3 regions of the Allobosea sp. 05L423 genome follow, and region 3 is predicted to be linked to each of the others. Evidence: riboswitches for the same ligand, from Rfam matches in the RefSeq annotation. Region 3 holds a riboswitch; each other region holds the start of a gene.
The links. Region 3 has a riboswitch for thiamine pyrophosphate ahead of AC1DNE_RS14285 (LuxE/PaaK family acyltransferase). Riboswitches for the same ligand answer to the same signal wherever they lie in the genome.

Region 1 (2,255 bases), on a different contig from region 3:
CCCGGCGCCGCCGGCCGATTCCCGCCGCAGCGAGACGGTGACGACCTCGGCGCCCGAGCGCTTCACCGCCTCGGCCAGGATCGCGGGAGACGGATACTGCGCTGTACCGAGGAAAAGCGGATTCTGCGGCTCGAAACCATAGAAGGACGCCATCTCAGCCTCCCTGCATCGGCGCGACGACCTCGATGCGGTCGCCATCGTTCAAAGGCATCTCGGCCCGCTTGCGCGCCGGCACGAACTCGCCGTTCACCGCCGTCGCGACGATGCGGCCGCCATAGCCGAGCTCGGCCAGCGCCTCCGCCAGCGTCTTCGCGGCGATTTCCTGCGGCGCGCCGTTAAGCAGCAAGGTCATGCAGCATCTCCGGTCTGGATTGCGGATTGGACACGGCTTCCGCCGCCATCCACGCCATCGCGGGGCTGAGCAGGAAACCGTGGCGGTAGAGTCCGTTGACGTGGATCACCCGCCCGCGGCGTGTCAGCCGCGGCAGGTTGTCGGGAAAGGCCGGGCGGGCATCGGTACCGATCTCGACCACCTCCGCCTCGCCGAAGGCTGGATGCAGCGCATAGGCCGCGCCGAGCAGCTCCAGCATGGCGCGGGCCGAGATGCGGCTGCGCTCCCCGCTCTCGATCATCGTCGCACCGACCATGAAGAGCCCGTCGGCACGCGGCACGATGTAAAGCGGGATACGCGGGTGCAGCAGACGAACCGGCCGCGACAGGCTGATATCGTCGCTCCGGAGCAGCAGCATCTCACCCTTGACGCCGCGCAGTTCCGGCAGGACATCGCGCGCAGCCAGCCCGCGGCAGTCGAGGACGATATCGGCATCGAGATCGGCCGGTTCGACCGCACTGTCGAAATGGATGACGGCGCCGTTCGCGACCAGCCGCTCGCCCAGAGCGGCGATCGCCTGTCGGGGATCGAGATGCGCCTCCCCAGAGAAGAACAGACCGCGCGAGAATCGCCCGGCGAGATCGGTCTCCAGCCCGGCGATGGCCTCGCCGTCGATATCCTCGAAATGGCTGGTTCGCTGGCCGAAGCGGCGCAGCTCCGACCGATCCCGGCTTGGCGCGACGACGAGCGTGCCCTTGCGGACGACGCCGCCGGCATGACGCTCCCACCAGTCGGCTGCCTGCTGCCCTAGCCGGATCACCGGCTCCTCGGCGCTCTCGCCCTCGCACCAGGGCGCGAGCATGCCGCCAGCATACCAGGAGCAGGCCTCGGCCCCGACGCGCGGGCCGCGTTCATGCACGGTGACGTCAGCGCCGCGCGCCAGCAGTTCGGTGGCGCAGGCGAGACCGACGACGCCGGCGCCGACCACCGCGACTGTCAGGCCTGACTGAGGACGTTCTGCCGTCATGCTTTCCCTGCTCCCGGGAAGGCAGCGGCCTGAGGCGCGAGCAACTTGTCTGCGAGCCGAAGACCGTTCCCTTCGCCGGCATTACCCGGATCAGGTGCGATGGGTTGGCGCAAGCCACGCCTCTCAGCCTTTCGGCACCCCAACGGACAACAGCAATTTAGTGGCAGCGCCGCCGGGGAGCAAGCCAGGCCGGCGCAGGGCTCCGTTGCGGCGGCCTCTTACCTCTCGAGCACTCCCTTCACACGGGAGTGGTCGAGCGCCGCGTTCGCGCGAATACACAGGTCGTACGAAGGAAGTTATCGGCGAGGCTTGTCAAAGGCCTCTGCAATCAGGCATAGAGCCTCTCGCCGGAGACGTGGCCGAGAGGCTGAAGGCACTCGTTTGCTAAATGAGCATACCCCACAAGGGTATCGAGGGTTCGAATCCCTCCGTCTCCGCCACTTCTATCTGCACTAAGCAGATGATTTAATTGAGAAATAGGGGACCGGAAGTTGCGGATACCCCAACACTCGCTCTCGCTCGCAAGTCACGTGGGTGGCGCGAGGCGCGATCATTCATTGAGCAATGCGCTCCGGTTCGCGCCATAAGCAGACTCTGGCTGCCGCCCCGAACCAGACATTCACAGGTTTGCCTTCGTGGTCTGGTGGCGCCCCAAGTGAGACATTCGCCACGAGGCGCCTGACAAGCGGGGGCGGCCGCTTGCCGACGTCTGAGATGTCCGCTTACGGGCGATTCACTTCGGCAACGTCCCGCTTCCGGGCCTGGCCAATCATGCCAAAGGCGGTTGAATTCCAGACGCATTGGCGAAGCAGAAGTAGATCTGTTGCCGCAGCGGGCGAGCGTCGGCGAGCTGCGGATTGCTTCGACCAGCGGCTGTCGCCGGAGATGCAGCGTCGT
Region 2 (2,255 bases), on a different contig from region 3:
ATGCCGACCAGGCCGACGAGGCACTGATCTACGAGACGATCATGGCGCCGCCGATCGCCGCGATCCCGCGCCGCTACACGCTCGACGAGGTCCGCTACTCGCCGGATCTGCGTGCCCGCATGCGCAGCGTCGATATCGATACGATCAACTTCGACACCGGTTCCTGGCAGGTTTCGCCGGACCAGGGTCAGCGTCTGGCCGTGATCGCGGATTCGGTCCGGCGGGCCCTGCAGAGCTCGCCGAACGAGGTCTTCCTCGTCGAGGGGCATACCGATGCCGTCGGCTCCGATGTCGACAATCTCTCGCTCTCGGATCGCCGGGCCCAGTCGGTCGCCGAGATCCTGACGCGCGACTTCCAGATCCCGCCTGAAAACCTGACCACCCAGGGCTATGGCGAGCAGTATCTGAAGGTTCAGACCCAGGACGCCGCGCGCGAGAATCGGCGCGTGACGCTGCGGCGCATCACGCCGCTGCTGACCGGTCAGAACCGCTGATCCCGCACGGGGCTGCTCCATGGGCAGCCCCGTTCTTTGCGGCGCGCGAGGAACCCCCGCACGCCCGTGGCGGTTCCTCTTCCGCAGGGAGAGCCGATGGGAGATGCAGCCATGAAGATGTCCGCTCTGGCGATGGCAGGCCTGATGCTCGCGGGTTACTTCGCGCCGTTTCCGGCATCGGCTCAGAATGTTCCTCCCGCCGTGAAACAGCGTGCTCCTGGCGTGCCGGTGAGGCCCCGGGCAGATGGGGCCGTGCGGCCGCCGGCCGGCGAACGGGCCGCGCCGCCGCGCGCCGACAGGCGTGAACAGCGCGATGACGGAGCACAGGCTGGCCCGCCGCAGCCCGGTCGCGACCTGCCGATGCCGCGTGCGGTGCCGTCGATCATCAGGCCCTGAGGCCGTTCAGGATTTGGCAAGGCGGGCGCATTAGCGTCGCCGGCATGAGCGACGCCGTCTCCCTTGCCCGCAGCATCGTCACGATGCAGGCCGCCTCGACGCAGCAGGCGCTGTCCGCCGAGATGATCAAACAGAACGCGCAGGCCGATCATAGCCTCGTCACCATGCTCCAGCAGAGCGTCGACCAGAGCAAGGCGATGCTCCCGGCCGGGCAGGGCGCCCTTGTCGACCGCTCCGCCTGAAGAATTCCCGCCTTCTGATCGTCTGCCGCATCACCCGTTGCCAAGCGGCCTCGCTGCGCCTAACCTCCGTACCGTTCCGAGGGGTGCCCGCAAGGGCTGAGATGGCTTCCGAAGCCGAACCCGTCGAACCTGATCCGGGTCATACCGGCGGAGGGACTGGAACGCGATCGCAGGGCGCAAAGCCTTGCCCGCAGACAGCGACTGAACCGCTTCGACGCCGGATCTCCTGACCTGTACCAAGGAGGAGATCCCCATGAATGCCCATATCAAACCCCAGAAGAACAGCGTCAAAACCGCGCCGCAAAGCGTGACGACCGGCCCGATCATCGGCTCGCGCAAGATTTATGTCGCAGCCCCCGAACATCCCGAAATGCGCGTGCCGTTCCGCGAGGTCGTGCTGACCACCGATGCCGAGCCGCCGGTGCGCATCTATGATCCCTCCGGCCCCTATACCGAGACCGAGGCGAAAATCGACCTCAACGCCGGGCTGACGCAGCCGCGCCGGGCCTGGCTCGATGCCCGCGGCTTCCAGACCGTGCCCGGCCGGGCCGTCACCGCTGCCGACAACGGCCATATCAGCGAAGCGCAGCTCGTGCCCGCCTGCCCGGCGCAGCGCCCGATCCTCGAGGCGAAGCCGGGCCAGATGACGACGCAGTACGAGTTCGCGAAGGCGGGCATCATCACGCCCGAGATGATCTATGTCGCCCATCGCGAGAATCTCGGTCGTGCCGCCATGCTGGAAGGCGCGCGGGAGCGGCATGCCGATGGCGAGAGCTTCGGTGCCAGCGTGCCGGAATTCGTGACGCCCGAATTCGTCCGCGACGAGATCGCCCGCGGGCGCGCGATCATCCCGGCCAACATCAACCACCCCGAGCTGGAGCCGATGGCGATCGGCCGCAACTTCCTGGTCAAGATCAACGCCAATATCGGCAACTCCGCCGTCACCTCCGGCGCGGCCGAGGAGGTCGAGAAGCTGGTCTGGGCGATCCGCTGGGGCGCCGACACGGTGATGGACCTCTCCACCGGCCGCAACATCCACAACATCCGCTCCTGGATCCTGCGCAATTCGCCGGTGCCGATCGGCACCGTGCCGATCTATCAGGCGTTGGAGAAGGTCGGCGGC
Region 3 (2,255 bases):
CACCGCGACCGAGCAGCCCTTCGAGGCTTCGCCGTCGACGCGGCCGAACAGCTTGAAGCCACCCGGGACGATCTCGCCGGCGTCCTCGGTCAGGATCGCGGAAACGCAGTTGAAATGCGCGAGGTCGTGATGGACGATGACGCCCCGCTGGCCTTCCGGCAGGTCCGCCCCGGTCAGCGGATCGACGACGCGGCTGCGGATCCAGTGCGGGCCGGATTTGACCGAGGGGCAGGTCTCGTTTCCGTCATCGTAGAGCTGCGAACTCAGCTCGGTCATCCCGTACATGTTGATGCAGGCCGAGCGCGGCACGCCGAAGGCGGCTGCGAGCCCGTCATAGAACTCATCAGGGCCGAGCTCCCGTGACTGGCCCTTGAAGCCGCCGGTGTCGAGGATCAGGCTGCCCTCCGGCAGGGCGAAGCGCCGGCCGCTCGCGGCGAGCGCGTCCAGCACGGGCACGAAGGAATAGCTCGCGCCGAGAAGGGAATAGGGCTCACCGCTCGTCTCCGCCTGCTCCAGCGCCGACAGAAGGCCGTCCAGGTCGAGCCCGTCCGCATTGATGAAGACTTGCGAGTCCGGCGTGCCGCACTCGCGCCGGGCGAGCGAGAGGTAGGTGGCGAGCGAGGAGTTCGGCAGCTTCGTCTCGTCAGGGAAGAGGATGCCCATGCGGATGCGCTCGCGGCCACGCATGAAACGCGCGCGGAAGTTCACCAGCATCGAGCGCTTCCAGACGTCGAGCGTCGGGTGGTAGCTGCGGCCGCGCACGCCCTGCGTCGTGCCGCTCGTCATGAAGACATGGCTTGCCGCCTCCGGCGGGCTGCAGCTCAGCGTCAGATCCTTGAAGGCGGTGATCGGCACGGCGGGGATGTCGCGCCAGCGTCTCACCGAGAGCGGCGTGCGGCCGCGCTGCAGGGCAAAGCGCTTGTAGGGCTCGTTGTTGCGGAACTGATAGGTGAAGACTTTCAGCGCCATCGCCTCGAATTCGGCTTCCGTGGCATCGGGAAGCGAGATGAACGCGAGGAGCGCCTCGATGATCTCGGCTTGCGTCACTGCGGCTCACTCCGTTCGGACGCTCGCTGGCAAGCCGGGAGCGTCGATCGCAACAGGATCATGGGCGCAAGCTGGAATCAGGGCCTGTGACGGCCGCATGTCCCGCATCCCTACGCCGGTATGATCCGGATCAGGTTCGGAGGGTCACCGCGTTGCCGGGTTTGACGCCCGGCCGGCGGAATCTCAGCCTCCTAGCGAGGCCCCCCTGGGAACGGGTTTTAGGTGGGGCTTCGGGCCATGGCTTGTCAAGCATTGCCGGCGCAGGGCCCGCCGCTTTCGGCGAGAAGCCGGGACATGGCGCGCATGCTGAAGAAGAGGCTCGACGCGGGCCCTCAAAACCGTTTCTGTGCCGGCCATGAACGTTCCTGCGCCGCCACCCCGCATCGCCTCCTTTACCTGCGAAAAGAAGCCGGCCACGGGCTCGCGCGGGATGGTCGTCACCAATCATCCGCTCGCCTCGGCGGCGGGCGCGCAGATGCTGCTCGGCGGCGGCAATGCGATCGACGCCGCTGTCGCCTCGCTCTTCGCGCTGACCGTCGCCGAACCGATGATGGTCGGCATTCTCGGTGGCGGCCTGAGTCACATCCGCCTCGCGGATGGACGCCATGTCGTGATCGACAATCTCTCGACCGCGCCGGGCCATGCGACGCCCGACATGTATGACTGCCTGTCCGACGAGATCGGCAGGCAACGCGACACCCGCGACCGCGAGAACGTCGTTGGCGCCAAGGCGGTGGCGGTTCCCGGCGCGCTGAAAGGCTGGTGCGAGGCGCTCGCCCGTTTCGGCACGCTGCCGCTGGCCGAGGTGCTGCAACCGGCGATCGGGCTGGCGGAGCGCGGCTTCGTGGTGACGCCCTATCTGTCGAACTGCATCACCGACAACGCCAGCGATCTCGCCCGCGATCCCGGTCTTGCGGCGATGCTGCTGCCAGGTGGGAAGCCGCTTCAGCCGGGCATGCGGCTCGTCCAGGCCGACTATGCCGCGAGCCTGAAATTGATCGCGGCGGAGGGGCCGGAGGCGCTGTATGGCGGCAAGCTCGGGCGGGCGCTGACCGACTATATGGCGGCGAATGGCGGCCTGATCGATCAGGCCGACCTCGCGAACTACAAGATCGAATTGCGCGAGCCGATCCGGGGCTCTTATCGCGGCTACGAGATCATCGGCCCGCCGCCGCCCTCGTCCTCGGGCGTGCATATCACGCAGATGC

Region 1: it holds a riboswitch for thiamine pyrophosphate, as region 3 does, so the genes downstream of both, thiO (glycine oxidase ThiO) here and AC1DNE_RS14285 (LuxE/PaaK family acyltransferase) in region 3, are expected to answer to the same signal.
Region 2: it holds a riboswitch for thiamine pyrophosphate, as region 3 does, so the genes downstream of both, thiC (phosphomethylpyrimidine synthase ThiC) here and AC1DNE_RS14285 (LuxE/PaaK family acyltransferase) in region 3, are expected to answer to the same signal.

Annotation. Positions count from the first base shown of each region.
Region 1 is NZ_JBFTOA010000003.1:603,437-605,691, reverse strand. It holds gene AC1DNE_RS11080 (thiazole synthase) at 1-153, opposite strand, end outside; gene thiS (sulfur carrier protein ThiS) at 155-352, opposite strand; gene thiO (glycine oxidase ThiO) at 336-1,331, opposite strand; TPP riboswitch at 1,409-1,510, opposite strand; tRNA gene AC1DNE_RS11065 (tRNA-Ser) at 1,708-1,798, shown strand.
Region 2 is NZ_JBFTOA010000018.1:95,802-98,056, reverse strand. It holds gene AC1DNE_RS25450 (OmpA family protein) at 1-494, shown strand, start outside; gene AC1DNE_RS25445 (hypothetical protein) at 606-890, shown strand; gene AC1DNE_RS25440 (hypothetical protein) at 935-1,132, shown strand; TPP riboswitch at 1,202-1,306, shown strand; gene thiC (phosphomethylpyrimidine synthase ThiC) at 1,386-2,255, shown strand, end outside.
Region 3 is NZ_JBFTOA010000005.1:1,018-3,272, reverse strand. It holds gene AC1DNE_RS14285 (LuxE/PaaK family acyltransferase) at 1-1,047, opposite strand, end outside; TPP riboswitch at 1,137-1,264, opposite strand; gene AC1DNE_RS14280 (cephalosporin acylase I) at 1,403-2,255, shown strand, end outside.